DNA from 4 places in the Spirillospora sp. NPDC029432 genome. Region 2 is predicted to be linked to each of the others. Evidence: riboswitches for the same ligand, from Rfam matches in the RefSeq annotation. Region 2 holds a riboswitch; each other region holds the start of a gene.

Evidence for each region. Region 2 has a riboswitch for cyclic di-AMP ahead of AB0881_RS18425 (hypothetical protein). Riboswitches for the same ligand answer to the same signal wherever they lie in the genome.
Region 1: it holds a riboswitch for cyclic di-AMP, as region 2 does, so the genes downstream of both, AB0881_RS30455 (CHAP domain-containing protein) here and AB0881_RS18425 (hypothetical protein) in region 2, are expected to answer to the same signal.
Region 3: it holds a riboswitch for cyclic di-AMP, as region 2 does, so the genes downstream of both, AB0881_RS05440 (DUF4200 domain-containing protein) here and AB0881_RS18425 (hypothetical protein) in region 2, are expected to answer to the same signal.
Region 4: it holds a riboswitch for cyclic di-AMP, as region 2 does, so the genes downstream of both, AB0881_RS37690 (C40 family peptidase) here and AB0881_RS18425 (hypothetical protein) in region 2, are expected to answer to the same signal.

Annotation. Positions count from the first base shown of each region.
Region 1 is NZ_JBEZWH010000051.1:47,181-54,687, forward strand. Features, by position in the region: gene AB0881_RS30445 (glycosyltransferase) at 1-484, opposite strand, end outside; gene AB0881_RS30450 (CDP-glycerol glycerophosphotransferase family protein) at 477-3,398, opposite strand; gene AB0881_RS30455 (CHAP domain-containing protein) at 3,593-4,435, opposite strand; cyclic di-AMP (ydaO/yuaA leader) riboswitch at 4,450-4,589, opposite strand; gene AB0881_RS30460 (hypothetical protein) at 4,913-5,125, shown strand; gene AB0881_RS30465 (TetR/AcrR family transcriptional regulator) at 5,279-5,929, opposite strand; gene AB0881_RS30470 (nitroreductase family protein) at 6,141-6,803, shown strand; gene AB0881_RS30475 (SDR family oxidoreductase) at 6,800-7,507, shown strand, end outside.
Region 2 is NZ_JBEZWH010000020.1:77,279-84,785, forward strand. Features, by position in the region: gene AB0881_RS18415 (AAA family ATPase) at 1-1,012, opposite strand, end outside; gene AB0881_RS18420 (hypothetical protein) at 1,350-4,541, shown strand; gene AB0881_RS18425 (hypothetical protein) at 4,642-5,277, opposite strand; cyclic di-AMP (ydaO/yuaA leader) riboswitch at 5,286-5,449, opposite strand; gene AB0881_RS18430 (hypothetical protein) at 5,878-6,624, opposite strand; gene AB0881_RS18435 (OB-fold domain-containing protein) at 6,791-7,210, opposite strand; gene AB0881_RS18440 (thiolase family protein) at 7,207-7,507, opposite strand, start outside.
Region 3 is NZ_JBEZWH010000005.1:74,696-82,202, forward strand. Features, by position in the region: gene AB0881_RS05425 (dihydrofolate reductase family protein) at 1-536, opposite strand, end outside; gene AB0881_RS05430 (hypothetical protein) at 706-1,371, opposite strand; gene AB0881_RS05435 (hypothetical protein) at 1,549-1,731, shown strand; gene AB0881_RS05440 (DUF4200 domain-containing protein) at 1,783-2,724, opposite strand; cyclic di-AMP (ydaO/yuaA leader) riboswitch at 2,728-2,921, opposite strand; gene AB0881_RS05445 (S8 family peptidase) at 3,084-4,250, opposite strand; gene AB0881_RS05450 (serine/threonine-protein kinase) at 4,410-6,191, opposite strand; gene AB0881_RS05455 (sterol carrier family protein) at 6,360-6,800, shown strand; gene AB0881_RS05460 (LamG domain-containing protein) at 6,912-7,507, shown strand, end outside.
Region 4 is NZ_JBEZWH010000088.1:289-6,648, forward strand. Features, by position in the region: gene typA (translational GTPase TypA) at 1-1,733, opposite strand, end outside; cyclic di-AMP (ydaO/yuaA leader) riboswitch at 1,925-2,066, shown strand; gene AB0881_RS37690 (C40 family peptidase) at 2,074-3,114, shown strand; gene AB0881_RS37695 ((deoxy)nucleoside triphosphate pyrophosphohydrolase) at 3,179-3,589, opposite strand; gene AB0881_RS37700 (Mut7-C RNAse domain-containing protein) at 3,616-4,395, opposite strand; gene AB0881_RS37705 (ribonuclease domain-containing protein) at 4,575-4,997, shown strand; gene AB0881_RS37710 (NlpC/P60 family protein) at 5,025-6,089, opposite strand; gene AB0881_RS37715 (hypothetical protein) at 6,086-6,360, opposite strand, start outside.

The DNA of each region.
Region 1 (7,507 bases), on a different contig from region 2:
ACGAGCGGCGGCTGGCCTGGTACGACTCGTGGCACATCCCCACCACGCGCAGCCCCCGCGTGCGGGCGAGGTCCACCCACTCCATCGCCCAGACCTGAGCGACGATCACGACGCCTCCGGGCCGGGCCCCGGCGAACAGCTCCGACAGCCGCTCGGCGCCGCGCCGCACGGCCGCCGCACGCCTGCCGTCCCTCAGCCGCGCCCGGACGTCGGCGCGCGCGCGGAACGTGCGGGGCCGCCACGGCAGGGCGGGAAGCGTCCAGGTCTCGTGCAGGTGCTCCACCTTGTACGGGCGCGCCTCCCCGTACGGGCCGCCGAAGTCGTGCGGGACCTGGGCGCGCGTGATGCCCACGAGGATCACGCGGTGGCCCCGCCCGGACATCAGCCGGGCCAGGCCGTGCGCCCACTGCTGGACGCCGCCCATCTCCTCCACGTTGTTGCACACGATGAAGACGTCCCGTCCCCTGCCGCGAGCGTCAGCCACGGCGCGCCCCCTTCCCGAAGAACCGGCCGACGACCGCCGCGGCCGCGGTGCCCTGGTCGTGCTCCCCGTAGCGGTCGGCGAAGGCGTGCCGCGCGCCGGCGTAGTCGTCCCGGACGGCGTCCAGATTGCACAGCGCGCCGAACAGCGCGTCCTCGTCCTCGACGACCGGGCCGGGGGCGTGCGCGGCCAGGTCGAAGTAGCCGCCCGGGCTCTCCCGGCCGCGCGGCGCCCAGGCCCGGCCGGGCGGTGGAGCGGGCTCCGGCTCCGGCGGCGTGTAGAAGATCATCGGGCGATCCAGCAGCGCGTAGTCGAACATCACCGACGAGTAGTCGGTGACCAGGACGTCCGCGAGCAGCAGCAGCGGCGTGACGTCGGCGATGTGGCCGGCCGCCCGGACCGCGTGCCGCAGCCCGCGCGGCACCACGGTCCGGCACAGGTAGTGCGGCCGCACCAGCATGATCTGCTCGCCGCCCAGCTCGGCCGCGAACCTGGCCGCGTCGAACGGCAGCCCGGCCCGCGCCACCGGCCGCCCGCCCGGACCGCCCCGGAACGTCGGCGCGTACAGGACGACCGTGCGCCCGTCGTCCAGCCCCAGCTCGCGGCGCAGGTCCGCCAGCTCGCGGGCCAGCTCCGGATCGCCGCCGCTCCCCCGCACCAGCGGGTCGTTGCGCGGGTAGCCGGCCGGGAGCAGCTCGGCGGTCACGCCCAGGCCGGGCACCAGCGTCCGCTCGTCGTGCGCGGAACGGACGAGGAAGCAGTCGTAGCGCTCCACCGCCCGCCGGAACCGCTGCTGCTCGGCGCGCGTGGCGTTCTTCAGCGCCGGCTGGTCGAACCCCATCAGCTTGTACGCCGAGCCGTGCCAGGTCTGGAGGTACGTCGTCGCCTTCCTCTTGCGCAGCCCCTCCGGGAAGCCCTGGTTGTCGATCCAGAACTCCGCCCGTGCGAGCGCCCGGAAGTAGGCCCACGACCCGCGCCGCACGAGCGCCGCGTCCTTCGGGAAGCCCTTGGGGCTCCCCTCGTACGACCAGTAGGCCCGCACGGGGACGCCGGCGCGGCGCAGCTCCCGGTAGATGTACTTGGGGTTGTCCGAGTACTGCTTGCCCAGATGGCTCTCGAAGACGACCGTGCCCTTGCGGACGGGAAGCCTGGACAGGACCCGGTTGAAGACGGCGATCTTGGTCTTGCGGGCGGTGAGCCGGCGCCGCAGCGCCGCCCGCAGGGAGCGCGCCGACCGTTCCGCACGGCGCAGCCCCCGCCAGGCCCGCCGGAAGGCCGGGCTGTGGCGGAGGGCACGGAGGGCCGCCTTGAACGGCTCGGTCAGCAGCCCGCCGCCTTCCAGGACGAACGACAGGTTCCCCGCCTCCGTCTCGTACGGCCTCAGCCGCGTGCCCGCGAGCCGGGTGAGCCGCGGCCGCACCGGCAGCGGCACACCGGTCACGCCGGCGCCCCCGCCCGCCAGGCCGATCCGGAGGACGAGCCGGTCGCCGTTCACCCGCATGATCAGCCGGGCGTCCCACAGCGGGTCGACCAGCCCGATCGGCCGGACCCGGCGGGCGGTGTCGAGCCCGGCGCGGAACTCGATCGCGTCGCCGCGGTGGGCGAACTCCGCCGGGAACCGCACGGTCCGGCGGCGGTGCCGCCGGTCCCGCAGCTCCACCTCGCCGCGCAGCCGGGCCCCGGCGGGCACCCGGCCGAGCGGGTTGGCGACCAGGCCGGTCAGCCGCGCGCGGCGGCCGGCGCGGCGCAGCGCGGTCGCGGTGGTCGCGGGCCGCAGCTCGGTCAGCGGGCGGGCGTGGATGCCGAGCGCGGTGACGTCGAGGATCTCCCGGCCCGGCCCGTCCCGCAGGTGCCGCTCCCCCCAGTAGACGCGGCCCTCGTGCTCGACCAGCTCGGCGCGCAGCTCCGGGATCTTCTTGCGGGCGAACTCGGCGGCGGAGATCGCGCCCTCCAGATCGCCGCGCCCGACCATGTACGCGGCGATCGCGGGCAGCCGCCTGGCCGCCGCCAGCGTCCCGGGGTCCAGGCCGGCGACGTACGGCCGGGCCAGCTCCAGGAACCGCCGCCGGTACTCCTCGTCGCGGGCCCGCAGGTCGTCGAGGTAGAGGAGCAGGTCGTGGTTGACGAACTTGACGTCCTTGGCCGCCTTGAGGTCCGCCGCCCCGTGCGCCCGGAACACCCGGTCGATACGGCGGTGGATCTCCAGCCGGTCGGCCAGGTTGCGCAGTTCCCGGCGGCGGTTGGAGATCGACGGGCGGTCGGCGTCCGCCTCCACGTACCAGGTGTAGACCCGGTGCGGGACGACCGCGATCCGGTCCGCGGCCAGGTACGCCTCGGCCGAGAACAGCAGGTCCTCGTAGTGCAGGTCCTCGACGAAGCGGAGCCCGCGATCCAGGAGGAAGTCCCGCCGGTAGCACTTGTTCGTGGAGAGCGTGTCGTACAGCAGGTCGGGATGGTCGAGGACGGAGTCGTGGACGGCGCGGCGCCGGTAGAGCCGCGGATACCAGGGCGTCTCGCGGGCCTTCGGGCCCAGGTGGGACCGGACGCACAGGCCCGAGACCAGGTCGGCGCCGGTCTCCTCGGCGGCGGCGACCATCGTGAGGCAGGCGTGCCGGTCCAGGACGTCGTCGCTGTCGAGGAACATCACCCGGTCCCCGCGGGCCAGCTCCACGCCGGTGTTGCGGGGGCGGCCGCAGCCGCCGGAGTTCTCCGGCAGGTGGACGGCCCGGACCCGGCCCGGGTGCGCCGCCGCGAACCGGTCGGCGGCCTCGCCCGTCCCGTCGGTGCTGGCGTCGTCGACGATCACCACCTCGACGCCGCCGAGCGTCTGGCCCAGGGCCGAGCGGACGGCGCGCGGCAGCCGTCCGGCGTCGTTGTAGGCGATCACTACGACACTGACGTCCGGCCGGACCCGCATCCCATCCCCTTTCAGACGTTCCGGGACAGTGATTTCCAGCCAGGTCCATCACCGGGTCGACACGGGATCAAGTGGACGTCAATATTCACGGATTCTCGTGTTCTGTCCCGGAACGCTCGGAAGCCCGGAGAACGCGCCGAGGGCGCCCGCACCAGGTGCGGACGCCCTCGGACCAGGGGTTGTGCGGGAGTGGCTCAGCTGTTCCGGTAGTCGGGGTAGCCGTAGCCGACGATCTGCGACTTCTGCCGCGTCTTCTCCTTCACGGCGTTGCCGGTGTTGCCCTCGACGGTGTCGACGGTGCCGTCGCCGTTGTCCTTGACGACAAGGCCGACGTGCTCGATCGAGTTGATGCCGCCGCCGTTCCAGGAGAAGAACACCACGGCGCCGGGCTTGGCCTCGTGGCCCCAGCGGCCGGTCTTCTTGAACCACTTGGCGTGCTCGACGGTGTAGGCGTCCCAGCCCATGCCCTTGACGCCGGTCTGCGCGCCGACCCAGGACACGAACATGTTGCACCACTGCGCGCCGTTGTAGCTGGACACGTTGCCGCCGTCGCGCGCGGCGGTCAGCTTGGCGTTGTCGGTGCCCACGTACCAGTCGTGGAACTTGGTCTGGCCGCCCTTGCCCTCGCTGATCCCGACCTGCTTCTTGGCCAGGGAGATCACTTCCTTGGCGGTGGCGGAGTTGGCGTTGGCGGTGGCCTTCTTGGCGGAACCGGCCTTCTTCTGGGCGTCGGCGGCCTTGCCGGCGACGGTCCCGGTGGCCTTCTGGGCCTCGCTTCCGGTCACCTGCTCGGGCTGGACGGCGGTGTGGCCGGCCTTGCCGACGCCGGCGACACCGGCGACGGTCTGGACCTCGGCGCCCGAGGCGCCGGTGGAGGCCGCGGCGCCCACGGCCGAGCCGAGGGCGAGCACGCCCAGGGCGGCGCCGCCGGCCACACCGGCCGCGGCACGGCCCCGAAGGGCGAAGGTCTGGGTGGTCAGCTCGCTCGCACGGGTACGAAGGTCGGCGAGCAGAGCGGGAGAGATACGGAACGACACAGCAGGGGTCTCCTGATTTCTTCCATGGCCGCCTACCGGGTTAGCTGTCGGATTCGGGCGTGGAAGTCGCCCTACAGCGCACGCGGACGTGCACCGATTCACCCCAGATGGTTGGGTCCCCGGCTCCAGGCGCCGCTTTCGGCGCGGAACGGACTCGGCGGTCCGGCGGCCGTTCAGGGGCCACCGGCACTGCGATCAGATGGATGGACGGTTCGCGCGGGTCTTGATCCGCACACGCGACCGCGTTCGGCGGGATCCGGCCCGGTCGGCTCGGCCCGCCTGCCAATGGCGACGCATGGGGCGCATCGCCCAGAGGTGGTCAGAAGGTATCAAACTTCTAGCTCGTGGCAAATCCGGTGCAAAGCACGCGGACACAGGTTCAAAACCACACGAACCCCGCATCTCTTCCCGACATCGGGGAACGATTCGGACTCTCGTGTCCGATCGACCCGTACGCACCGGGAGGGGAACGCGGCGATGCTGCCGGATCTGGGGTTGTTGGCGATCGCTCTGCTGGGCCTCGCGGGACTGGCCGTGCTGGCCCTCGCGCTCTGCGTGGCCGGGGGCCTGCGGCTGGCCCGCTCCCTCGCCGAACGGGTCCCCGTACGGCCCGACGGGGCCCCGCTCCCGATGCGCCGCCCAGCCCCGAAGGAACGCGCGACGAGCGGCCGCATGGGCACGGCCCGCTAGCCGAGCAGGGCAGGCAAAACCCCGCCTCTACACCGTCTCACCTGCGCCTTCAGCGACAAAGGCCACACCAAGGCCGAGTCACGAGCGCCGTGAGACGTGCCTCACACGCGCACCCACACCCCGCTCCCAAGCCGCACCCGAAAGTGACCCGGGTCACGGCCCGGTGGCGGCCTCCGCGCCGGCGGCTCCGGCGGCGGCCGGGGCAGCGCCCGCGATGGCGCCGGCCAGGACGAGCCGCCCGGCGGTGGTGACCATGGCGACGACCTCGTCCACCGGGGTCCGCAGCGAGGTCAGGCTGACCAGGGCGGCCAGCAGCACGTGGCCGAGGACGACCTCGACCTCGTCCCGCTCGGGCACCGGGTCGCCGATCGCGGCGGCCAGCCGGTCCCGCAGGGTCATGAACAGCACCAGCCGGTCGTCCTCGACCGAGGAGTCCTCGGACGTCACCGCCTGGACGATCGCCGACGTGAGCGGGATCTCCTCGGCCCCGACCCGGATGATCCGCTCCAGCAGCGCGGTGAGCCGCTCGACCGGGGTGTCGCCGACCGCGAGCGAGTCGATGTCGTCGGTGACCTGGTGCACCCAGTCGCCCGCCACCTCGGTGATCAGGTGGTCCTTGGTGGCGAAGTAGCGGTAGACCGTGGCCCTGGCCACACCGGCGCGGTCGGCCACGTCGTGCATGGTCACGGCCGGGTAGCCGCCCTCCAGCGCCAGCAGCCGGGCGGCGTCGACCAGCCGTTCCCGGCGGGCCTGCTGCTCCTTGCTCAGCGTCCGGGTCACGGTGAACCGCGCATCGCCGCTCAACGCGCCTCCTTCGGGATGGCCGATCGGGTGACGGACGCCATCTTCTCGCACATCCGTTCCCATCGCGCGCCGGGCACGGGCGGGCGGGCGCGCGGGGCCTTGTCCGCCGCGCCGCCCGCGGGCGAGGATGCATCCAGAAGATCGTTCTTCGCCCTATCGCTTGCTTGGTTGTGACGCTAGTCTAGACACCCGTCTCCGAACGGAGCCGCCGATGGACCTGCACGAGGCCCTCTACACCACCCGCGCCATGCGCAGGGTCCGCCCCGACCCGGTGCCGCTGGAGGTGCAGCGCCGGATCATGGACGCCGCCGTGCGCGCGCCCAGCGGCGGGAACGCCCAGGACTGGCGGTTCCTGCTCGTCGACGACCCCGGCGCCAAGGGCCGGCTCGGGCCGCTGTACCGGGACTCCATCGACCAGCTCTGGAAGACCGTCTACAAGGACCGGCTGGAGACCGCCTGCGCCGCCCCCGAGGAGCCGGACAACGCGCAGATGCTGCGCGTCCAGCGGTCGGCGCAGTGGCTCGCCGACCACTTCGAGGAAGTCCCGCTGTTCCTGTTCGCCTTCACCCGGTTCGACCCGAACGGCGGCTCGATCTTCCCCGCCGTCTGGAGCGCGCAGCTGGCCGCGCGCGCCGAGGGCGTCGGCAGCTCCCTCACCTCGGTGCTGGGCTTCTTCCACCCGGACGAGACCTACGAGATCCTCGGCGTCCCCAAGGACGAGCACTGGACCATGTCCTGCTGCGTCTCGTTCGGCTACCCCACCGGCCGGTGGGGCGTGGCCGCGCGCCGTCCCGCGCACGAGGTCACCCACCGCAACGCCTGGGGCGCCCCGGCCGGATTCGAGACCCCCGAACCACTCTGGAGCCCTGAATGACGCTCGAAGGCACGTCCGCGCTGGTCACCGGAGGCGGCAGCGGGATCGGCCTGGCCTGCGCCCGGCGGCTGGCGGCCGACGGCGCGGCGGTGACCATCTGCGGCCGTACGGCCGAGCGCCTGGAGGCCGCCGCCAAGGAGATCGGCTGCGGCTGGACGGTGGCCGACGTTACCGACGAGGACCAGATCGCGGCGGCGCTGCGCACCGCCGCCGAGGCCGGCCCGCTGCGCGCCGTGGTCCACTCCGCCGGCGGCAGCAGCTCGATCGGCCCGCTCCCCCAGCTCGACACCGCCGCCTGGCGGGACACGATGGACCTGAACGCGACCGGCACGATGCTCGCCCTCAAGCACGCGGCGCGGCTCATGTCCCGTACCGGCGGCGGCGCCTTCGTGGCGATCTCGTCGATCGCCTCGTCCAACACGCACCGCTGGTTCGGCGCGTACGGGGTGTCCAAGGCGGCGGTCGACCACCTGGTGAAGCTGGCCGCCGACGAGCTGGGCGGGATCGGGATCCGGGTGAACGGGATCCGCCCCGGCCTGGTGCGCACCGAGCTGGTCGCCGGGTTCACCGAGCCGGGCCCGGTGCTGGACGACTACCTGGCGTGCATGCCGCTGGAACGGGTCGGCGAGCCGGAGGACATCGCCGAGGCGGCGCGGTTCCTCGTGGGGCCCGAGTCGTCCTGGATCACCGGCCAGGTCATCAAC
Region 2 (7,507 bases):
GCGCCGCCCGCCGCTCCGACCAGGACGCGGCCGAGTACACCGCCGACCGCACCAGCGGATGCCGGAACCGCGCCCACGTCCCGATCTCCAGCAATCCGTCGGCCTGCGCGGGCTCCGCCGCGGAAGCGGGGACCCCGAGCCGCCCGGCCGCGCGCCAGATCAGCACGGGGTCGCCGGTCGGCTCGGCCGCCGCGACCAGCATCAGCGACCGGGTCCCGGCCGGCAGCGCCGCCAGCCGCTGACGGAATCCCTCCTCGACCCGTGCCGGGACGCCCTGGGCCTCCACCAGCCCGAACCCGCCCGCCAGCTGCGTCGGGCTCAGCCCGCGCGGCAGTTCCAGGAGCGCCAGCGGGTTGCCGTTCGTCTCGGCCAGGATCCGGTCCCTGATCCGGTCGTCCAGCGGGAAGCGGACCACGGAGCGCAGCAGCGCCTGCGCGTCCTGCTCGGGCAGGCCGCGCACGTTCAGGTCCACCAGCCCGTGGAACGGCCTGCCGGACTCGCGTGCCGCGAAGAGCAGCCCCACCGGCTCGGCCAGCAGCCGCCGGGCGACGAACGCCAGCACCTGGGCCGACGCCTGGTCCAGCCACTGCGCGTCATCGATCACGCAGAGCAGGGCGCGTTCCTCCGCCGCCTCCGCCAGCAGGGTCAGCACCGCCAGCCCGACCATGAACCGGTCGGGCGCCGTCCCTTCGTGCAGCCCGAACGCGACCGCGAGCGCGTCGCGCTGCGGGCCGGGCAGCTTCTCGATCCGGTCCAGCAGCGGCGCGATCAGGAGATGCAGGCTGGCGTACGCCAACTCCATCTCCGATTCCGCCCCCACGGCACGGACCACCCTCATATCGGCCGCCTGCCCCACCGTGTGCTGCAGCAGGGCCGACTTCCCCACGCCCGCCTCTCCGCGCAGCACCAGGGCCCGCCCGCGCCCGGAGCGCACATCCCCCAGCAGGCCGTCCAGCTCGGCACGCTCGCGCTGCCGATCCAGCAGCGGCGTGCGCCCAGGCAGCGTCTCCATGGCCTCTTGTGCTCCCCGTCCAGTGCCCATGCGTCGGCGCGACCAAGTCAGCGGCCGGTGGGAGCCTCGTCAGGATCCCATTCCCGTCAGGTCTCGATCAAGACCCGGCCGGTGCCGCGCTCCCCCACGGCGGTGTGCCGGGGGCGGGACGGGACGGCGGCATGTGCGCGTGGACGGCCGTGTCAACGGCCGGATTCGGTCGGCGCTCATCCCGCGAGCGCTCTGGTACGCGCCGCCGTGGCGCCATCAGGATGCTCAGGTGTGGCGCAATCGGGGTGCGAGGCGGTGGCATCCTTCGCCGGTCACCGCGGTCCTGTTCACGGGTGCGTTCGCGTTGGTGGGCAATCTGGCGACCGGCACGGTCGATGTCGGCGGGCGCTGGGGTCCGTGGGTCGTGTGGGGTGTCGCCGCCGGGTTGATGGCGGCGGTCGCGGCCGTCGAGTGGGCGCGCCAGCGGCCCGTTCCCGGCGAGGGCGAAGGCGGTCTTGACGCGGCGGTCCGTACGCTGTCGGAGGCCGTGCGCCTGCAGTGGACGGAGGAGGCGGCCCGCCAGATGGTCCTGCAGCCGCTGCCGCTGCGGGTGCGGTGGTCGTCCACGGTACGGGCGGTGGCCGCGAGCAGGACCGTGGTCCTGGACGACCAGGAGGGCGCGGACTGGGACCGGCTGCCGTTGCGCGGCGATGTGCGCGAGATCGTGTCGGCCTTCCAGGCGCTGCCGAACCGGCAGCTGGTGATCCTGGGCGAGGCCGGGGCGGGCAAGAGCGTGCTGGCCATGCTGCTCACCCTCGGGCTGCTGGACGGTTCGCGGCCCGCGGAGCCGGTGCCGGTCCTGCTGCCGATCGCCTCCTGGGATCCGATCGCGGAGGACTTCAAGGCGTACCTGATCCGCCGGCTGCGGGAGGAGTACCGGTTCCTCGACCGGCCGGGGCCCGGGCGGGACGGCCTGTCGCTCGCGGAAGCGCTGCTGGCCGGCGGCCGGATCCTCGCGGTCCTGGACGGGCTGGACGAGATCGCCCCGCAGGGCCGGGTGCCTGCGCTCCAGTCGCTCGACCGGTTCGCCGCGGGCCGGCCCGTCGTGGTGACCTGCCGCAGCCGCGAGTACGAGAGCGTCGTCGCGCGGAGCGGAGTGGTGCTGTCGCGGGCGGCGGTCGTCGAGATCGAGCCCGTCGACACCCACGCCGTGATCGACTTCCTGGCGCACCCGGCTCCGTCCAGGGGGCGCTGGGAGCCGGTGTTCGAGCACCTCCTCGCGCACCCCGGCGGGCCGCTCGCCGAGGCCTTGTCGACGCCGCTGATGGTGTCGCTCGCCCGCGCGAACTACCGCGAGCCCGCCACCGATCCCGCCGAACTGCTGGGGCCGTCCGACCGCGACGGCGTCGCCCGCATGCTGCTGGACGGGTTCGTCCCCACCGTGTACGACTCCGCACAGCGCGGCGGGAGCGCGACGGCGCGCCCGTACACTCCCGGCCAGGTGGTGCGGTGGCTGGAGTGCGTGGCCTTCCACCTCGACCGGACGGGGAACCGGGACCTGTGGTGGTGGCAGCTCGGCCGGCACAGCCACGCGCTGCCGCTCCCGGAGGTCACCAAGGTCTTCACCGCGATGGTCACGTGCTGGGCCGCCGCGGTCCTGGCCGGTCTCGCGGCGAGCGTCTTCATCGGCCCGGCGCGAGGGGCCGGCGTGGCCCTGGTCGTCGTGACCGCGCTCGGCGCCGGCGCGCTGGGGGTCCTGCGTCCCCTATGGCCGGGCGGTCACCCGGCTTACGTGCCGACCCGGTACCGGTCGCCACGCTGGCGTCGCTTTCAACGCGTCAGGCTCGCCGTGCTCGCCGGAACGCTGTCGGGGACGCTGGCGGGCGCGGTGCTGCACGCCCCGCTGCCCGGCCTGGCCGCCGGGCTCTGCACCGGTCTGGCGATGGCCGTACCGGCGCTGAACGAGGGGCTGGCGAACCGCCTGTCGTTCATCCCGCGGTCGCGCCGTTCCACCCCGCGCGGAACGATCTACGCGACCCTGGACAACGCGCTGGTCGCGGGGGTGGGCACCGGTGTCCTCGGTGCCGCGGCCTTCGCCGTCATGGCCACGCTCGTCAAGGGCGTGGACGCGATGGCGGCCGCTGCGACCGCGTTCGCGGTCTACGGCCTGATGGCCGCGTTCAGCGCCGGCCTGTGGGCATGGACCTTCTTTCGCGTCACCCATTTCCGCCTAGCTCTGCGGGGTTGGCTCCCGTGGCGTCTGTGGCCTTTCCTGTCGGACGCGCTGGACCGGGGAATCCTGCGGCAGGCCGGTACGGCGTGGCAGTTCCGCCACGCCCTCCTGCAGGACCACCTGGCGCGCTCGGTCGTACCCCGGCAGCTGCGGGCCCGCGCCGAGGCGGGATCCGCGTACGCCCGCTACCAGCTCGTCGACGTCCTGCTGCGGGAGGACCGGCCGGAGGAGTTGTTCGCGCTGCTGCGTTCCCGCGTCGACGACCCCGAAGAGGAGGATCTCTGGGCGCGGCACCATCTCGTCGAGCTGCTGCCCCTGTACGGGCGGGTGGACGAGGCCGTCGAACTCCTCGAAGCCCGCGTGCGCGCGGACCCGTTCGCCACGAAACAGCTGGTGGACCTCCTGGTCGAACACCGGCGAGTGGAGGATCTCACCCGGCGGGCCGAGTCCGGCGATCCCTATGCCGCCGAACGGTTGGTCGACCTGCTGGTCGACCAAGGCCAGGAGGCGGTGCTGAGAGATCGTGCCAGGGCCGGTGACGGACATGCCGGTGCCCGCCTGGCGGACCTCCTGACCGGCCAGGGCCGCCGGCCGGAGGCGGCCGTCCTTCTGCGCGAGCATGTGCCCGCCTGGTGGGCCGAGCGCCGCCTCGCGGACATGCTGGCCGCCGACGGGAAACCTGACGAGGCCATCGCCATGCTGCGCGCCTCCGCGAATCCCAAGGCCCGGCAGCACCTGGTGGACGTCCTGGGCGCCTGCGGGCGGGTGGACGAGGCCATCGCCACCGCGCTGTCGGTGGCCGAGGCCGGCGAGCTCGCCTGGGCCAGACGCCGGCTGATCGATCTGCTCGTCCAGGACGGCCGCACCGACGAGGCCATCACCATGCTCCGGAACCGCGCCGCAGCCGGAGACCACCGGTGGGCCGCCGGCCGCCTCGTCGACCTGCTGGCACTCCAAGGCCGTATCGAGGAACTGCGGCCCCTGGCGGCCAAGGACCGGCGCGCCGCGCAGCACCTGGTGGACCTCCTCGTCCAGCGCGAACGTGTGGACGAGGCCATCGCCTTCTGCGGCGCCCGCGCCGACGGAGGCCCTCCCGAGGTGGCCGTATGGGCCCGGAAGCGCCTCACCGAACTCCTGGCGCGGCAGGGCAGAGCAGCCGAGCTGCGCGCCCGCGCGGACGCCGGCGACGCCCATGCCACCGCCTGGCTGGTCGGCCACCTGGTGGAGCTGGGACGCACCGACCAGGCCGTCACCATCCTCCGCGCCCGCGCCGACGCCGGCGATCCGTGGGCCGCCTACGAGATCTCCCAGCTCCTCGACCGGTGACTCCGTTCCGCGGATACCGGTCCGGCATGGGAAACGAGGGCATGGCGGTCGAGCGGATGCGCCCGGCCGGGTGGCCCGGCCGGGCGCTCTCACCGTTCGTTCACAGCTTCTTGGGCCGGTACGCCTTGTACTCGCTGCCGGAGTCGAGGCCGTAGTCGCGCGTCCGGTGGTCGGTGCCGTACCTGCCGCGCTGCTCGAAGGCCCAGTAGGAGGTGTGCTCGTCGTCGGCCCACTTCTCGAAGATGACGACGTGCCGGGTCGTGTTGGTGCCCTCGGCGTCCATGACGAGGTCACCCTTCTTGAGTTCGGACATCTTGATGCGCTTGGTGTACCGCGACGACGTCAGGCCCACGGTGTTCGGGCCCGGCTTGGGCAGATCGAGCGCCATCGCCACGTAGCCGGAGCAGTCGGTCCGGTAGCCGTCGTGGTAGTCGCTCTGGCTGTAGGGGACCCTCCGGTCGGTGTGCGGACGCCAGGTCTTGGCGCGGGCGATCACCTCGGAGCGCTCGTCCTGCTCGTCGCGCGCGTCGCCCGACGGCTTTCGGGCATCCGGCCGCTTCTCCGCCGGGATCGTCGCGACGGCGGCGGCCTTCTCCGCGCCGTCCGGACCGGACGACCCGGCCGACGCGTGTACGGTCGTCGCCGCCACGCCGACCACGGCGAGGCCGACCAGTGCGCCGGTGGCGCCGCGGGACAGGCCCAGAGGGCCGCGCTTCTTGCTGTGCTTGCCTTGCAAGGGGGACTCCTTGGCTTCCAATACGCCTACCGGGTTAGCTGACGGGTTCGGACGTGGAAGTCGCCCTACGGCTCTGAGGGCAGGCCGATTCACCCCTGCGCGGACCGGCTGAGGTCCGGCGCACGGTGGATCCCCGGCTCCGCCATGAAGGCGGACTCGGCGTTGCCGCTGCGATCCTTGGGCGCTGGGCCCGTTCACGGGACCCGGTGTCCCGTGCGCGAAAGAGCGGCGCTGATTGGTTTGTGCGGCCATGCGAGGGCCGCGTGCTCTGAGAGCGGCTGCCGGCGCGCTCGGCCCGCACGCCGTGGCGTGCGCATGGGAAGGGCCTGGTGCTCGGGTCTCGAAGAGACCGGACGCGGCAGGAGGACGCGTGGATCGCGCCCGTTCCCTCACCCGACGGTGTCAGATGAGGTCATCGTGCTCATAGGGGACAAAGCACCTGGAGGGCACTTTGGTGGACGACAAGCTAACGCAACCACCAAGAGAAGGCAAACACCCACAAACTCACGCTTCGAGCAGCTCACAGCGCCAGAGCCGGCCAGATCATGCGGTGCTGCGCGGCCGCCGGTGACGGTCGGCCGCCTCACGTCCCCGCGTTGTCTACCGCTTCGGTGTGACGACGGGGGCGTTGAACGGAAGGACCAGCAAGGGGCCCGTCACCACCACTTGGTCGGTGTTGGGCACGCCCCAGCCGAGGTCGGCCTTCTGGTGGCAGGTGCCGCGGTCCTCGATCCAGTACCTGGCGTCCGCGCCGCCCGGCCCGGAACGGAAACGGCCGAGCAGCGAGATGCGGTCCCGGATCTTGCCCTTCTGATCCACCACGAAGCCGTGAATGGGGTACGTGCCGCGGAAACCGCCGCCCGCCGTCCGCGCCTCGTAGGCGAGGTCCGAGATCATCACGCGGAGGGTCTCGCCCGCCTCGTCGGTCACGGTGGCGTCGAATTCACCCATGAACGGCGTCACGAAACCGGGGAACGACGTGTGGAACCGCTCCGGATAGATCGGGGGCCGCCGTTCCAGCGAGGAGAAGCGGTAAGCACGCCGGAAGGTGCCCGCGTTGATCGTGTACGTGCCGTTCTCGCAGACGAACGGACGGTACGTGCGCCCCGCCAGATCGGTGGACAGCCGTACGATCTCGTTGCCCGTGGCGGGATCCCCGAATTCCTCCTCCACCATGGACGAGGAGATTCCGTGCCTGGTCACCTTGAGCTTGAACCCTGGGCCGACCGCGGCGATGCGGCTCTCGCTCTCCTTGACGTGGACGTCCTGGATCTCCTTGGCGGAGGCGTTCGGCGCCATCGCAAAGGCGGCGGCCAACGTCATCCCGACCACGGCGAATCGGACCACGGTCCCTCCCTGCGTCCTGTACATCGTCGTACCAACAGCCATGATCACAGGATCGTCCCCCTCCGCCTAGGCCCACGGCGCATCGGGCCCGGGGACAGGCGGCCGGTCTCGGCCAGCGGGGCGTACGCGAGATGAGGGCCTCATCCCCATGTGTATCCCCGTGTGTTCAGCTCCCGTCCGGCTCGACGTAGGGCAGGGTGATTCCGCCGACGTCGTGGAACGCCGTCCGCACGCGGAGCCCCACGCGCACGTCGTCGACCGTGGCGCCGACGAGGTTGGTGAGCAGCTGGAACCCCTCGTCGAAGGTGACGATCACGACGGCGTAGGGGGCGCTGAACTCCGGCGCCTGCGGGCGCCAGACCACCGTGTGGCTGTAGACCTCGCCGCGGCCGCCGCTCACCTGCCACTCCAGCGCACCGGAACCGCAGTGGCGGCAGTCCCAGGCCGGGTCGAACACGGCGCGGCCGCATCCGCCGCAGCGCTGGTAGCGCAACTCGCCCGCGGCGCAGCCGTCCCAGAAGGGCCGCGACACCGGCGTCGGCTGCGGCAGCGGGATCCCCGGCCGCTGAGGTTCCAGGACGGTCACGGGCGCTCACTCCCCAGCAGGACGACGTCGGTGAACAGCGCGCCGGCTCCCCCGGCCGAGCACAGCGCGACCTTCGCGTCCGGTACCTGGCCGCTCCGGCAGCGCTTCTGCAACTGGTGCACGCCCCTGGCGACGCGCTGGGACAGCTGGACGACCCCGCCCCCGTGGCTGTAGGACATGAGCCCCCCGTCCGTGGTGATGGGGAACTCGCCGCCCGGTGCGATGCGGCCGTCCATGACGAAGTCGCCGCCCTCGCCCTCCCCGCAGAACCCGAAGGCCTCGAACTGGCGGATGATC
Region 3 (7,507 bases), on a different contig from region 2:
AGTTCGAGTGCCATGTCCGGGCCGGTGGCGGGGAACAGCCGCGTTCCCTGGCCGACGACCACGGGATAGGTGAGCAGGATGATCTCGTCGACCAGCCGGGCGTCGAGCAGCGAGCGGACCAGGCTTCCACTCCCGTGCACCTGCAGCTCACCGCCCGGCTCGGCCTTCAGCCTCCGGACCGCGGCCGCGACGTCACCGGAGATGACGGTCGTGTCCGCCCACCCCGGGTCGGTGATCGTGCTCGACACCACGTACTTGGGCCGCCCGTTCAGCGCCGTCGAGATCGGGTTGTCGCCCTCGTCCGACCCCCACGTGCCGCTTCCCCAGGAGGCGGCGAAGATCTCGAACGTCCGCCGCCCGAACAGGAACGCGCCGGCCCGCTGGTAGATCCGTCCCAGGTACGCCTCGCCCTCGTGGTCGAACAGCGGCAGCGCCCAGCCGCCGCGCTCGAACCCGTCCCCGCGGTCCTCCTCCGCCCCGCCGAGCCCCTGCATCACGCCATCGACGGAGACGTTCGTGACGGTCGTCAGTTTCATGTCGGAGATCCCTTCCCGCTGAGTTCGTCGCACTCACCTGTGCTACGAACGGCGCGGCCCGATCCGACACCGGCGCCCGGAATCCGTGAGAAATTTTTCCGCGCCTTGGCGTATCGCCACGCCTCAGCCGCGGCGCCCGTTCTCTGGGGCGTTCTGCTTGGGCGTGGGGTCACTCGTACCAGACCCCGGAGATCTGCCCGCGCTTGGTCGCCTCCTTCACTCCGGGAGGCAGGGACGCCGCCTCGCGGTCCCCGCGGATGTGCAGGTAGAGGTTCGGCGCGGGCAGTCCCGCGGTCTGGATCCAGCCCTGCCCCCGCACGTGCCCGTCCGCGATCAGCCCTTCGGCCTGGCCGGCGGGCGCCAGCTGCTTCACATAGGACTGGCACAGCGTCTCGTCGCTGTCGGCGAACACGTAGCGGGCCGCGTACGCCTGCTGCTCGTGCAGCCAGACGTAGAGGGCGATGGGACGGCGCAGCATCCTGGCGAACCACTCCGCGGAACGCCCCGCCAGCTCGTCGATGCTCCCGGTCGCGTCCAGCGCCCACGGGGACGGGTCCTCGGGGAGCGAGTGGAGCTGGCTGTGGAGCCGGTCGCCGCGGACCCTGTCGCCGGCGAAGTGCACGCCCAAGTCCACCAGGGCCAGCCTGGCCTCCGGGTCCCCCAGGGAGACCGACGCGACGAGCGCGTCCGTGACCTCGTCCCAGGACACCGTCCCGTACACGGGCTCGCCGGAGGGCGTCCCCGACCGCTCGGCCGTCTCGGCGACGAAGGCGCGCTCCTGAGGGGTGAGGTCGTCCTCCAGGCCGTCCAGCTCGAAGATCACGCGATGCGACATGCCGGGAAAATACCGCGACCGGACCGTTGCCGTACGGTGCCGGCATGGCCCCTAGGGCACGCGACGAGCCGGACGGCCGGACCTGGCCTCGCGACCGGTCGGCATGCGCTGGGTATCGCCACGCCGCAACCGACGCCTTTACCGTGAGGCAGACTCGGCGACACTGCTGGAGGAACGATGCCCCCACCCGAGAAGCGCCTTCCTGGGCAGAGCAACGCCGAGTACGAGGGACGCCAGAACCCGAACGCGAAGTTCCTCGGCACCCAGTCGCTGTCCGGCGGCGGAGACCCCTCCTTCATCGTGAGGATCTCCCAGGCCGTCTTCGCCTGGATCACCCGCCGCGGACGCAAGTCGAGGTAGGCACGCCACGGCCCGGCCCGCCGCTTCGACCCCGCACTGGCAGGGAAACGGCTAGAAGACCGAAATGTGTACGTGGTCGTAGTGGTTGGCGGTGATGCCGCCGCGGTTCTCCATCATCCGCCAGCCGGGGCTGCGCATGTCGTAGATGCGCTGGCGCCAGATGACGTACTTGATGCCGAGCTTGTTGGCGTTGGCGATCGCGTAGTTGGCGGTGCGGTCGCCCTGGGAGCGGCCGCTGGCGGACGGTGAGGAGCCGCCGGTACTGACCATGAAGTCGCAGGCGTGGCCGGTGCCGTGGTCCTGCGGGTCGCCGGTGCTGCGGACGCAGCCGATGGTCGGGAACGGGCCGAACTCGATGTCCAGGGTGTTCTTGACCTTGAGCATCCGGGGCGTGACGCCGCCCATGCCCACGCTCGGGGACTCGGGCTTGTACTTCTTCACCAGCGCCTGGATCTTGGACTTCTGGCCGAGGAGGTCCTTGATCTCCTTCTCCAGGCCCTTGATCTTGGCCTCGTACTCCTTGCGGGCCTTCTCCTGCTCGTTCACCAGCTTCTGGATCTGCTGGACCTTGTTGGACTGGTTCTGCGCGACGTGGCTGGCCAGGCTCATGTTGCTGAGCGCGTTGGACGGGTCGTCGGCGGCCAGTACGGTGACGCTGGGGTCGGTGCCGCCGCTCATGTACTGGTTGGCCGCCAGCTGGGCGACCAGGCCCCGGGCGACGCGGAGGTCGGCCTGGAGGTCCTTGGACTTCTCCTGGGCCTTCTTGACGCCGTACTGGGCGTCCTTGAGCTTCGCCAGGTCGCCGCCGTACGCCTTCTCCAGTCTCGCGATCTGGCGGTTGTACTTGCTGATGCGTCCGGAGTCGCCGGGGTCGGCATGGGCCGCGGGCACGGTGCCCGCGGTCAGCGGCAGGGCACCGGCGAGCGCCACGAGTGCCAAGGCGGGGCGCCGCAGCCGAGCGTGCCACCGGCGGGTGGAGTTGGGGGTCTCCACGTCCTCTCCTCTCCTCGATCGCCTACCGGGTTAGCTGACGGGTTCGGGCCGGGAGCAGCCCTATCACCGTCCGCTGGTGGCGGGCGGTGAATTCACCCCGGCCGGCGCGTGCCGGGCGTGAAGCCCGGACCCGCCGGCGTTTGGGTCCCCGGTTCCCGGACGCGGGGGGACGCGCCGGGATTAGGCCGGTTCGGCCGGCCCACCCCGGGGCCCAGGGCGAGTCACCGACCGAACAATAACGAACTGTTCGGAACCAATCGGATCCTCGCCAAGATTAAACGGTGGGGACAGTGGAATGGTTCATCCGCCCGCCGGGCCCGGCCCCCCGCTGGGAGCCGGGCCATCTTACGTGACGCGACTCACAGACCCGACTTGTAGAGCAGCCGGTTGGGCGTTCCGCTCCCAAGACGACCGATTTGTCCCTTTGTCGAGTTGTCGTTCAGCCATTTCTGCACCTGCGGGAAAGTGGCGGTCCTCTTCCCGGCCAGGTACAGGGCCGCGACCCCGCTGACGTGCGGGGCGGCCATCGACGTGCCGCTCAGCGTGGACTTGCCGCCGCCCGGCCAGGTCGAGGTGATCCCGTAGCCCGGCGCCAGGATGTCCAGGCACTTGCCGTAGTTCGACCAGGTGGCGCGGTTGTCGTGGATGGTCGTCGCGCCGACCGCCATGACCCAGCCGGCGCTGGACGGGGACGTCTTGCAGGCGTCCTGGCCCTCGTTGCCGGCCGCGACCGTGGTGAACACGCCGGACCGGGAGAGCTTCTCCACCGCCGCGTTCAGCGCCGCCGACTTGCCGCCGCCGATCGACATGTTGGCGACCGCGGGCTTCGCCGCGTTCTTCTGCAGCCACTCGACGGCGGCCACGATCGTCGAGACGTAGCCGTAGCCGTCGGCGTCCAGCACGCGCAGGCCGCGCAGCCTGACGTTCTTGGCCACGCCGTACGTCGCGGAGCCGATCGTCCCGGCCACGTGCGTCCCGTGGCCGTTGTGGTCCCAGCCGTCGCCGTTGAACTCGGGGGCGACCCAGACCATCGAGGCGCGCCCGCCGAACTGCGGGTGGGAGTGGGCGAGCCCGGAGTCGATGACGTACGCGTTGACGCCCGAACCGGTCGACTTGTACGTGTACGTCTTCGACAGCGTCTTCTTGCGCTGGTCGATCCGGTCCAGCCCCCACACCGGGGACTTCTGCGTGGTGGACGCCCGGACGATCTGGTCCTGCTCGATCGCGGCGACCGCGGGGTCGCGGCGCAGCCGGTCGAGCTGGGACGTGCTCAGCTTGGCGGCGAAGCCGTTGAGGACGCGGTCGTACCGCTGCACCTTCGCGGCCTTGACCCGCGCGGCCGCGCCGGCCGGCGACGAGCCCGACTTCATGGTGACGATGTACCGGCCCGGGGCCGGGGTGCCCTGCGCCGCGGCCACCGGGACGGGCGGCGCCTGGGGGGCGGCGGCGAAGGCGGGCAGGGTGGCGGCGGTACCGGTCGCGGCGACCGCGCCGATGATGAGCACCCTTCGGGGGAAAGTCCGCAAGAGCTCTCCTTCTCTCACGCGGGGGCCGCGCACGGCGCCCGCGGCCGGGGTCGAGGCGACCCTGGGCGGAGGTACTTTATTGGATCTCTGCTGGACATAGCCTTTAAATCCGGCATTTCGGCTACGCCGACCGAATCAGGCCAGGAAGGGGCTCGCGGTTCAGTCGCGGCTGAGCTTGCCCTGGTAGCCCACCTGGGAGCTGCCCGGCGCCGACCACACGTACTGCAGCGACCCGTCCGGCTGCCGGCTCACCAGCACGTCACCGGCCGTGCAGGGCTTGGCGATGGTCAGCGACATGTGCAGCTGCCGGTTGGTCCCGCGGGCGAACGCGAGCGTGCCCGTGCAGCCGTTCTGCGGGTACACCGCCCGCGCCGCCTTCGTGCCCTTCTCGAACGTCACCTCGACCGGGAACGTGGCGCCCCGCCCCGTGTTGACCAGCGTCCCCTTCCACGTGCCGGCGAACGCCTCGGGCACGGCCGTGACCGGGGTGTCGTCGATCCCGTCGGCCTTCCCGGCGGGCGCGCCGTCGTCGTCCCCGCGCATCTGCGGCCAGAGCACCAGGCCGATGATCGCGACACCGACCAGCACCCCGATGGTGAGCGAGAGCGCCACCCCGAGCAGATGGTTGCCGGGCCGCGGCAGCCGCGCCAGGAGCCCGGCGAACCCGCTCTCGCCGCCCGCGGGCGGCAGCGACAGGATCGCGGTGGAGGTGCGCTCGTCGTCCTCGTCGCCCCGGCTCGCGCCCATGCCCGGGATGAGGTGCGGCGTCGGCTCGGTACGGTCCGCCGGATCCGGCGGGGGAGCGGTGGCGAGCGGGGCCATCGCCTGGGTGGCGGGGTCGTGGTCGAACACGGTGTCCTCGACGCGCGGCGTGTCGACCCGGGTGAGGTCGGACGGCTCCTGCGGCGGCCACTCGTTCCGCGGGCCGAGGACCGCCGGGAAGGCGGGCGCTCCGAAGCTCGCGGGCGGCGACGCGGCCGGCACCTGAGCGGGCGCGGGCTCGGGCTCGGGGTGCGGTTCCCGTTCGGGTTCCGGTTCGGGCGCCGGTACGGCCGCGGCGGGCCCCGGGGTGCCGGCGAGCGCGCGGCCCTCGGCGACCAGCGACTCCGGCATCCGGTCGGCGAGCGGGCCCCCGCCGTCCAGGAGCCGGCCGAGCAGCCCGGCCGCGGTGGGCCGCTTGGCGGGCTCCTTCGCGAGCGCGTCCGCGACGATCCCGCGCAGGTAGAACGGCAGCGCCGTGATGTCCGGATCGTCGTACATGATCCGCTGCATGATCTCGGAGGGCGAGCCCTCGCCGAACGGCGGCCGCCCGTTCGCGGCGAACAGCAGCACCGCGGCCCAGCCCCACACGTCGGCCGCCGGGCCGATGTCGACGCCGCTGAGCTGCTCGGGCGCCTTGTACGACGGGTCGTCGCCGATCCGGCCGGTCGGGGCGGCGTTGACCGCGTCCAGCGCCTGGGTGAGGCCGAAGTCGCTGACCTGCGGACCGTTCCGGCCGAGCAGGACGTCCCCGGGCTCCAGGTCGTGGTGGACCGCTCCGGCCCGGTGGGCGGCGGCCAGCGCGACCGCGGTGCCGACCGCGAGCCGCTCGACGACCGCCGCGCCGCGCGGGCCCTCGTCGGCGACGAGCTGCAGCAGCGAGGGGCCGTCGACCCACTCGCCGACGACGTACGGGCGATCGCCCTCGACATCGGCGTCCAGGACCCCGGCCGTGCAGAACCCGGACACCTTCCGCGCCGCGGCGAACGCGCCGGCGAACCGCGACCGCGCCGCCGGCTCGCCGCTCACCCGAAGGTGCAGCACCTTCACCGCGACGGTCCGGCCGGACCGGTCGCGGCCGCGGAAGACGGCGCCGTGCTCGCCGACGCCCAGCCGGCCCGTGATCTCGTACTCGCCGAGCCGTCGCGGATCACCGGGCTGCAGGGGCAGCGCCTCGGCCATCTACACAACCTCCGTGACTCTCCTGCCGGGGAACGGTTCCCCGGCCGGTCTCCCGGATTCCCGACATACCGTGCAGACCGTGTACGGCGCGGTCATCCTCCCACCGGCCCGAGGGTTCCCGTGCCGGCGGCCGCGGCCGGGCGGCGTCGGGCCGGGTAGCGTCGGGCCGTGCCGCGAACACCTCTCACTCGTGCCGCGCTGGACGAACAGCGCAGCGTACTCGGCCTCCCGCCGTACGCCGGAACCGACGAACCCGCCGAGCTGCGCCGCTCGGCGCTGGAGACCGTCCTGGCGGCGTACGACGCGGGCGCCGGGCCGGCCCGCCCGATCCTGCGGGGCGCCGTCCGGCACCTGCTGGACCGGCTCGCCGAGCTGGCCCCCGGGCGCTCGGTGGAGGTCCGGGTGCCTCCGTACGCGGCCGTCCAGTGCATCGACGGCCCGCACCATACCCGGGGCACCCCGCCGAACGTGGTGGAGATGGACGCAGACACCTGGATCGTTCTCGCCACCGGCCGCCTGACCTGGGACGAGGCGATGAAGACCGGCCGGGTCAGGGCGAGCGGCCCGCGGGCGGACCTGTCCGCGCACCTGCCGGTGCCGCCCTCCTGACCCCTGTTGTACGGGCCGTCTGATTTCGGGCCCCGCCCCTCTTGCCCGCGCGCCCGGACGCTGCGAGCGTGGAGGCACTGACGGTCGGGGCACGGCAAAGAGGGCGGCGCCATGCTCATCGCGCACTGGACCTTCGACATCGGGACCATCGACGGCCGGGAGGTCGCCGACGTCCAGGGCGGTCCCGCCGCGACGCTGGACGAGTCGGTGCGGATCGTCCCCGGCCGGGACGGCGAGGCGCTCTCCTTCGGCGGCGCCGGGCACGCGGTCGTCCCCGCGGTGCCGCAGCTCGTCCTGAGCCAGGCCTTCGGCTTCGCGCTGGCCTTCCACGTCAAGGTGACCGCCGCGCCGGACGGCGAGTGGCGCGGCCTGTTCGCCAAGCCGGCCGGCGAGCACGACGCCCGCAGCGCCGGCATGTGGCTCTACCCGGACGCCACCCGCGTCCGCACCCAGCTCTTCACGATCAAGGGCCCGGACTACGTCGACAGCCGCCGGGCCCTCCCGCTGGACGAGTGGGCCCACGTGGCGTTCGTGGTCAACTCCGACGGCATGTTCCTGTATATCGACGGCCAGCTCGATGTGGCCGTCCCGCTGGAGCACGCCGTCGTGCCGCTCTCGGGCCCCCTCTACCTGGGCAGCGAGCCGGGCAAGCCCGGACTCACCGGCCTTCTCGCGGACTTCCGGGTGTACGCCTCGGCCCTGGACGA
Region 4 (6,360 bases), on a different contig from region 2:
AGCGCCTCCTCGAGCGTCAGCAGGCGGGGCGGGGTGAGGGTCTCGGTGCTCTCGGCCGTGGAGGAGCGGATGTTGGTCTTCTGCTTCTCCTTGCAGATGTTGACGTCCATGTCGTCGGAGCGCGAGTTCTCGCCGACGATCATGCCCTCGTACACCTGCGTGGTGGGGCCGACGAAGAAGGTGCCGCGCTCCTGCAGGTTGGTGATCGCGTACGCGGTGGCGGCACCGGTGCGGTCGGCGACCAGGGACCCGGACGGGCGGGTGCGCAGCTCGCCGAACCAGGGCTCGTAGCCCTCGAAGACGTGGTGCGCCATCCCGGTGCCGCGGGTCTCGGTGAGGAACTCGGTACGGAAGCCGATCAGGCCGCGGGCGGGAACCAGGAACTCCATCCGGATCCAGCCGGTGCCGTGGTTGGTCATCTGCTCCATGCGGCCCTTGCGGACGGCCATGAGCTGCGTGACCGCGCCCAGGTGCTCCTCGGGGAGGTCGACGGTGAGCCGCTCGACGGGCTCGTGCTTCTTGCCGTCGATCTCGCGGGCGACGACCTGCGGCTTGCCGACGGTCAGCTCGTAGCCCTCGCGGCGCATGTTCTCGACGAGGATGGCCAGCGCCAGCTCGCCGCGGCCCTGGACCTCCCAGGCGTCGGGACGCTCGGTCGGCAGGACGCGGATCGAGACGTTGCCGACCAGCTCGCGGTCCAGGCGGTCCTTGACGAGCCGGGCGGTGACCTTGGTGCCCTTCTCGCGGCCGGCGAGCGGGCTGGTGTTGGTGCCGATCGTCATCGAGATCGCCGGCTCGTCCACCGTGATCAGCGGCAGCGGGCGCGGGTCGTCGGGGTCGGCGAGGGTCTCGCCGATCATGATGTCGGCGATGCCGGCCAGCGCGATGATGTCGCCGGGCCCGGCCTCGTCGGCGGGCTTGCGGGTGAGCGCCTCGGTCATCATCAGCTCGCTGATGCGGACGCGCTCGACGCTGCCGTCGCGCTTGCACCAGGCGACCGACTGGCCCTTCTTGATGATCCCGGAGTGCACCCGGCACAGCGCGATGCGGCCGAGGTAGCTGGAGGCGTCCAGGTTGGTGACGTGCGCCTGGAGCGGGGCGTCGGGGTCGTACGAGGGGGCCGGGATCGTCTGCTTGATGATGTCGAACAGCGGCTCGAGGTCCTCGCTGTCGGGCATCCCGCCGTTCTCGGGCTTGGTGAGGGACGCGCGGCCGGCGCGGCCGGAGGCGTAGACGATCGGGAAGTCGATCTGGTCCTCTTCGGCGTCGAGGTCCATGAACAGCTCGTACGTCTCGTCGACGACCTCGTCGATGCGGGCGTCCGGCCGGTCGGTCTTGTTGACGACCAGGATCACCGGCAGCTTCGCGGCCAGCGCCTTGCGCAGCACGAACCGGGTCTGCGGGAGCGGGCCCTCGCTGGCGTCCACCAGCAGCACGACGCCGTCGACCATGGACAGGCCGCGCTCGACCTCGCCGCCGAAGTCGGCGTGGCCGGGGGTGTCGATGATGTTGATCGTCATCCCGGCGTGCCGGACGGCGGTGTTCTTGGCCAGGATCGTGATGCCCTTCTCACGCTCCAGGTCGCCGGAGTCCATGACGCGGTCGTCCACGTCCTGGTTGTCGCGGAACGCCCCGGACTGCCAGAGCATGGCGTCGACCAGCGTCGTCTTCCCGTGGTCGACGTGGGCGACGATCGCGACGTTCCGGAGGTCGTCACGCGTGGAGATGGGCATGCGGTCTCGCCTTGGGTGAGAGTGTGGGGTTCCGCCGCAGACTGCGACTCTTTCGATTCTACTGGGCGTTCAACGTCGACGGCCCGCCCACGTCTTCCCGCGCGCCGCACATCTTGCTATTTGGCCAACTTTGCCCGGACTTTGTACTCTCCCGTAATCCGGTCGTTCCGAGTCCCGCCCCCCGGGACGACGGCCGGAGACCGCCGAATCCCCTCCGGGGGAACCGGGGACCCAGGCCCCCTGGGGTGAATCGGCGCGCACCCCCGCGCGCCGTAGGGCGACTCCTGGCCCGAACCCGTCAGCTAACCCGGTAGGCGGCCAAGGAGAGGAGTTCACCGGTTTGTCACCGGCTCGCGAACGGCGCGGCTTCGCCGTGCCCTCCCTCACCGCTGCCACGGTCGTCGCGTTCGGCGCGCTGACCCCGATCGCCGCGGAGGCCGCCGTGCACCCGGCGGCCGCACCCACGATCGCGCCCCCGGCCGTACGGGCCGCGGCCACCCCCGCCGCGCAGCCCAAGCCGTCCGAGAGCGAGCTCCGCAAGCGGCTGGACGCGCTGAACACCGAGGCCGAGAAGCTGACCGAGGCGTACAACAAGACCCGCGTCGACCTCAAGGCCGCCCAGCGGGCCGAGCGGACCGCCGCGCAGACGGCCGCGCGCCTCCAGCAGCAGGCCGCGCCCGCCCGCGAGGAGCTCGGCCGGCTCGCCGCCGCCAACTACATGGCGGGCGGCTCGGACATGTTCTACGGCGCCGGCACCGACACCTCCGGGCTGTCCGCGTCGGCGTACCTGGCGCAGAGCCGCGCCGCCGCCGTGAACCGGCTCCAGGCGCAGATCGACCAGGCCACCCGGGCGCAGAACGCGGCCAAGGCCGAGACGGCCCGCGTCCAGCAGGCCGCGACGAAGGCCCAGCAGGCGCGCGGGGCGGCCAAGGCCAAGGTCACCGAGGTCGTCAAGCAGCTGGACAAGCTGACCACCACCCGGGTCAAGGACCCCAAGACCGGGCTCAAGGCGACCGTGAAGGGCTCCGACCTGCCCGCCAAGATGGCCCGCAAGGCGCTCACCAAGATCGGCAGCCCGTACGTATGGGCCGCCGCGGGCCCCAGCAGCTTCGACTGCTCGGGCCTGGTCGTCTGGGCGTACGGGAAGGTCGGCAAGCCCGGCCTGCCCCACTACACCGGCGCCCTGTACGGCGAGGGCCGGAAAGTGAGCAAGGGCGAGCTGCGGTCCGGCGACCTGGTCTACTTCGGCTCCAGCCTGCACCACATGGGGATCTACCTCAGCGACGGCAAGTACCTGCACGCCCCGCAGACCGGCGATGTGGTGAAGATCTCGAAAATGTCGGACCGCTCCGACTACGCGGGCGCCAACCGGATCTCCTGAGACCGGCCGGCGGGCCGGCGCGGGCCCGCCGGTCCCACCCGGCCCCACCGCCCCCGCGAGGCCGTCAGCCGCCCAGATGCGGCCGTACGGCCTCGACGATGGGCAGGTCCGCGGGGAGCCACGCGACGTCGTACAGCTCGTCCGGGCCCAGCCACCGCAGGGCGAGGTGCTCCAGCGCGCGCGCCTCGCCCTCGACGACCGCGGCGGTCCACACCCGCAGCACGCCGCCCAGCACCAGCGGCCAGTCGCCGCCGATCCGCTCGGCCAGGGCGACCTTGACGCCCAGCTCCTCGTGGCACTCGCGGACGAGGGCGTCCTCGTCCGTCTCGCCGGGATCGACCTTGCCGCCGGGGAACTCCCAGCCGCCGGCCAGCGCCGCCGGCTCGGCCCGCTGCGCGGCCAGCAGCCGCCCCCCGGAAATGATCGCCGCGCCCACCACTACGTTGATCGTGACCAGCCCCTCTCTGCCCGGCATCATGCCGGACGGGCGGGCCGAGCGTCTCAGGAGGCCGCGCTCCGCGCCGAGCCGGGCGCGGCTCCGGCCGTCCCGGCCGCCGCCACGACGGCCGCCGCGTCCTCGACGATCCGCTCCAGATGGCCGCCGTGCGCGCCGCGCCAGTAGACCTGGCCGCAGTCGGTACAGCGCCCGTACACGTCGTAGCTGCGGCGGGTGCCGTCGGCCAGCTGCCGCTCGACCTCCTCCTTGCCCACCTGCGCCAGCACGCCGTTGCAGGCGGTGCAGCGGGTCCACGGCGACAGCGCGGGCGCGAAGCGCTCCAGCAGGTCGCGCAGCTGGTCGTCGGGGCGCGAGCCGCGCACGTACGCGCCGAACCACAGCGCCCGGCGCCGCAGCAGCCCGCGGTCCTGCGTCAGCAGCACCCGGCGCTCCTCGTTCGCCTGGACGACCAGCGCGGGGTCGTCCATGTCGTTGTGGTACGCGGTGTCCAGGCCGAGCAGCCGCATCCGGCGGGCCAGCGTGCCCAGGTGGACGTCCAGCAGGAAGCGGGGCGCGGCCTGGCCGGGCTCCAGCGGTACGGGCTGCGGCCGGGACACCGCCTCCACCCGTACCTCCTCGCCCGCGGCCGGCTGGTGCCCGGGCTCGACCGGGACGCCGTCCACCAGCAGCCGGCCGGCCTCGGGCAGCGGCACGCCCAGGGCCTCCACGATGTGCCCCAGCGTCGAGGTGCCGTCGTGCGCCACCTCCTGCCGCGCCCGGCGGCGCGCGGAGGGCAGGAAGATCAGCAGTTCGTCGGCGATCGAGATCGTTGTCGCGGGCTCCACGCGGCCAGCATGCCACGCTGCGCCGCGATGTCGACCGAATTGATCCGCGCCCGGCCTCCGGACCCCCGAGCGCGGCCGGTACGTCCTGCCGAAGCGGGGGTAATGCGATCGGCAACTTCCCCTGAAACCCGCCGGGCGGCCTTGACCGCTGCCGGGGGCGGGCCCGCACACTCGAACCCATGAAATCCCCCCGCCACCTGCTCCTGCTCCCGTTCGTCGCCGCCGCCTTCCTCGTCCCCGCCGTCCAGGGCGCGCCGGCCGCCCAGCCGCTCGCCGGGCCGCCCGCGCTCGCGGCCGTCATCGCCGCGGACATCCCGCCGATCTGCGCGACCGAGCTGCCGCCCGAAGCGGACGACACCATCCGCCTCATCGACCGCGGCGGCCCGTACCCCTATCCCCAGGACGGCACCGTCTTCCAGAACCGCGAGGGCCTCCTGCCGGACGAGCCCGCGGGGTTCTACCGCGAGTACACGGTCGAGACGCCCGGCGTCGACCACCGCGGCGCCCGCCGCATCGTCACCTCCGGCGACGAGGGGCACGACGGCATGTACTACACCGACGACCACTACGAGAGCTTCTCCGACATCGACTTCGCCTGCTGACCGGAGCGGAAGGCCGCCCGGCCCCGGTCAGCCCGACCGGGGCTGGGCGGCCAGCTCGGCGACCCGGCGCTTCATCTCCGGGCGGGCCAGCGGGCGGGTCGAGCCGATCCAGTCCGAGCGCTTGTACGGCTTGACGCCGATGTTCGGCGTGCAGGTCGAGCAGCTCGCCACGATCATCTTGCCGTTGCCGATCACCATGCCGACATGGCCGGGATTGTTGGCGGACGTCCCGGGACCCGAGTTGAAGAAGACCAGGTCGCCGGGCTGCTCCTTGCCCTTTTCGATCTTCACGCCCCAGGGCCACTGCTCGAACGTGGTGCGCGGGATGTTGAGCCCGACCGAACGGTACGCGCCCTGGAGGAGGCTGGAGCAGTCCCAGGCGTCCGGGCCGTTCGCGCCGAAGATGTACCGCTTCCCGCGCTGCGCCATCGCGAACGCGATGATCCGCTGCACCAGCTCGCCGGCGTTCGCGGGGAGCTGGTTGTCCTGGCACTCGACGCCGTTCGACTGCACGATCGTGAAGTCGCCGCCCACGTACTTCTTGGCCCAGTCGAGGACGAGGTTCACGTAGTCCCACGAGTGGTTGTACATGAACAGGGCCGTGCGCATCCGCTCCGGGGCGCCGTTGTGCTTGAGGTAGCGGGCCGCGGACGGGATCGCGTCGTCGGGGTCGTACCGGTCCTTCTTGCCGTCCTTGTCGCCGTCGACCGCGAACGACTTGAACGTGGCCGCCAGGAACTGCATCGGGCCGCCCGCGCCCGCGTAGTTCTCGCCGCTCTGCACGCCGGGCAGCCGGGACGTCCCGTGGCTGGTCTCGACCTTGCCGATGCCAGCGAGGACGTTCCACGGGATGCCGTAGTCCTTGCCCGCCTTCTTGTAGAGCTCGAGGTAGTTGGCCGGGATGGCGCGGGCGTCGTTCGCCTCGGAGGGCTGCGACCCCGCCTGGGAGACGTCCACGCACGCGGCGCCCGCGCCCCCGCCGCCGAACATGAACTGGCTCGCCCCGAACAGCACCGGAACGATCATCAGCGCGCCGAACACCGTCGCCACCGCGCCCAGCGCCGCCGCGATCAGCAGCCTGCGGCGGCTCATCCGGTATCACCGGCGCCGGCGGTGTCGCCGGCCTGGCCGGCGTCGGCGGGACCGAACGCGTACACGCGCAGGGCCGACCCGTCGCGCGCGACCGTCACCGCGTACTGCTGGCTCTCCTGGCCCTCCTTGCCGCCCTTGGTCACCCGCTGCTTGCCGGTCACCAGGAAGATCACGGAGTTGTCCTCGATGTCGCGGACGCGGTCGAGGGTGGCCGTGCTCTGCGCGACGATCTGCTGCCGCCGCCGTTCCTCCAGCAGTCCCGGCGAGGCGG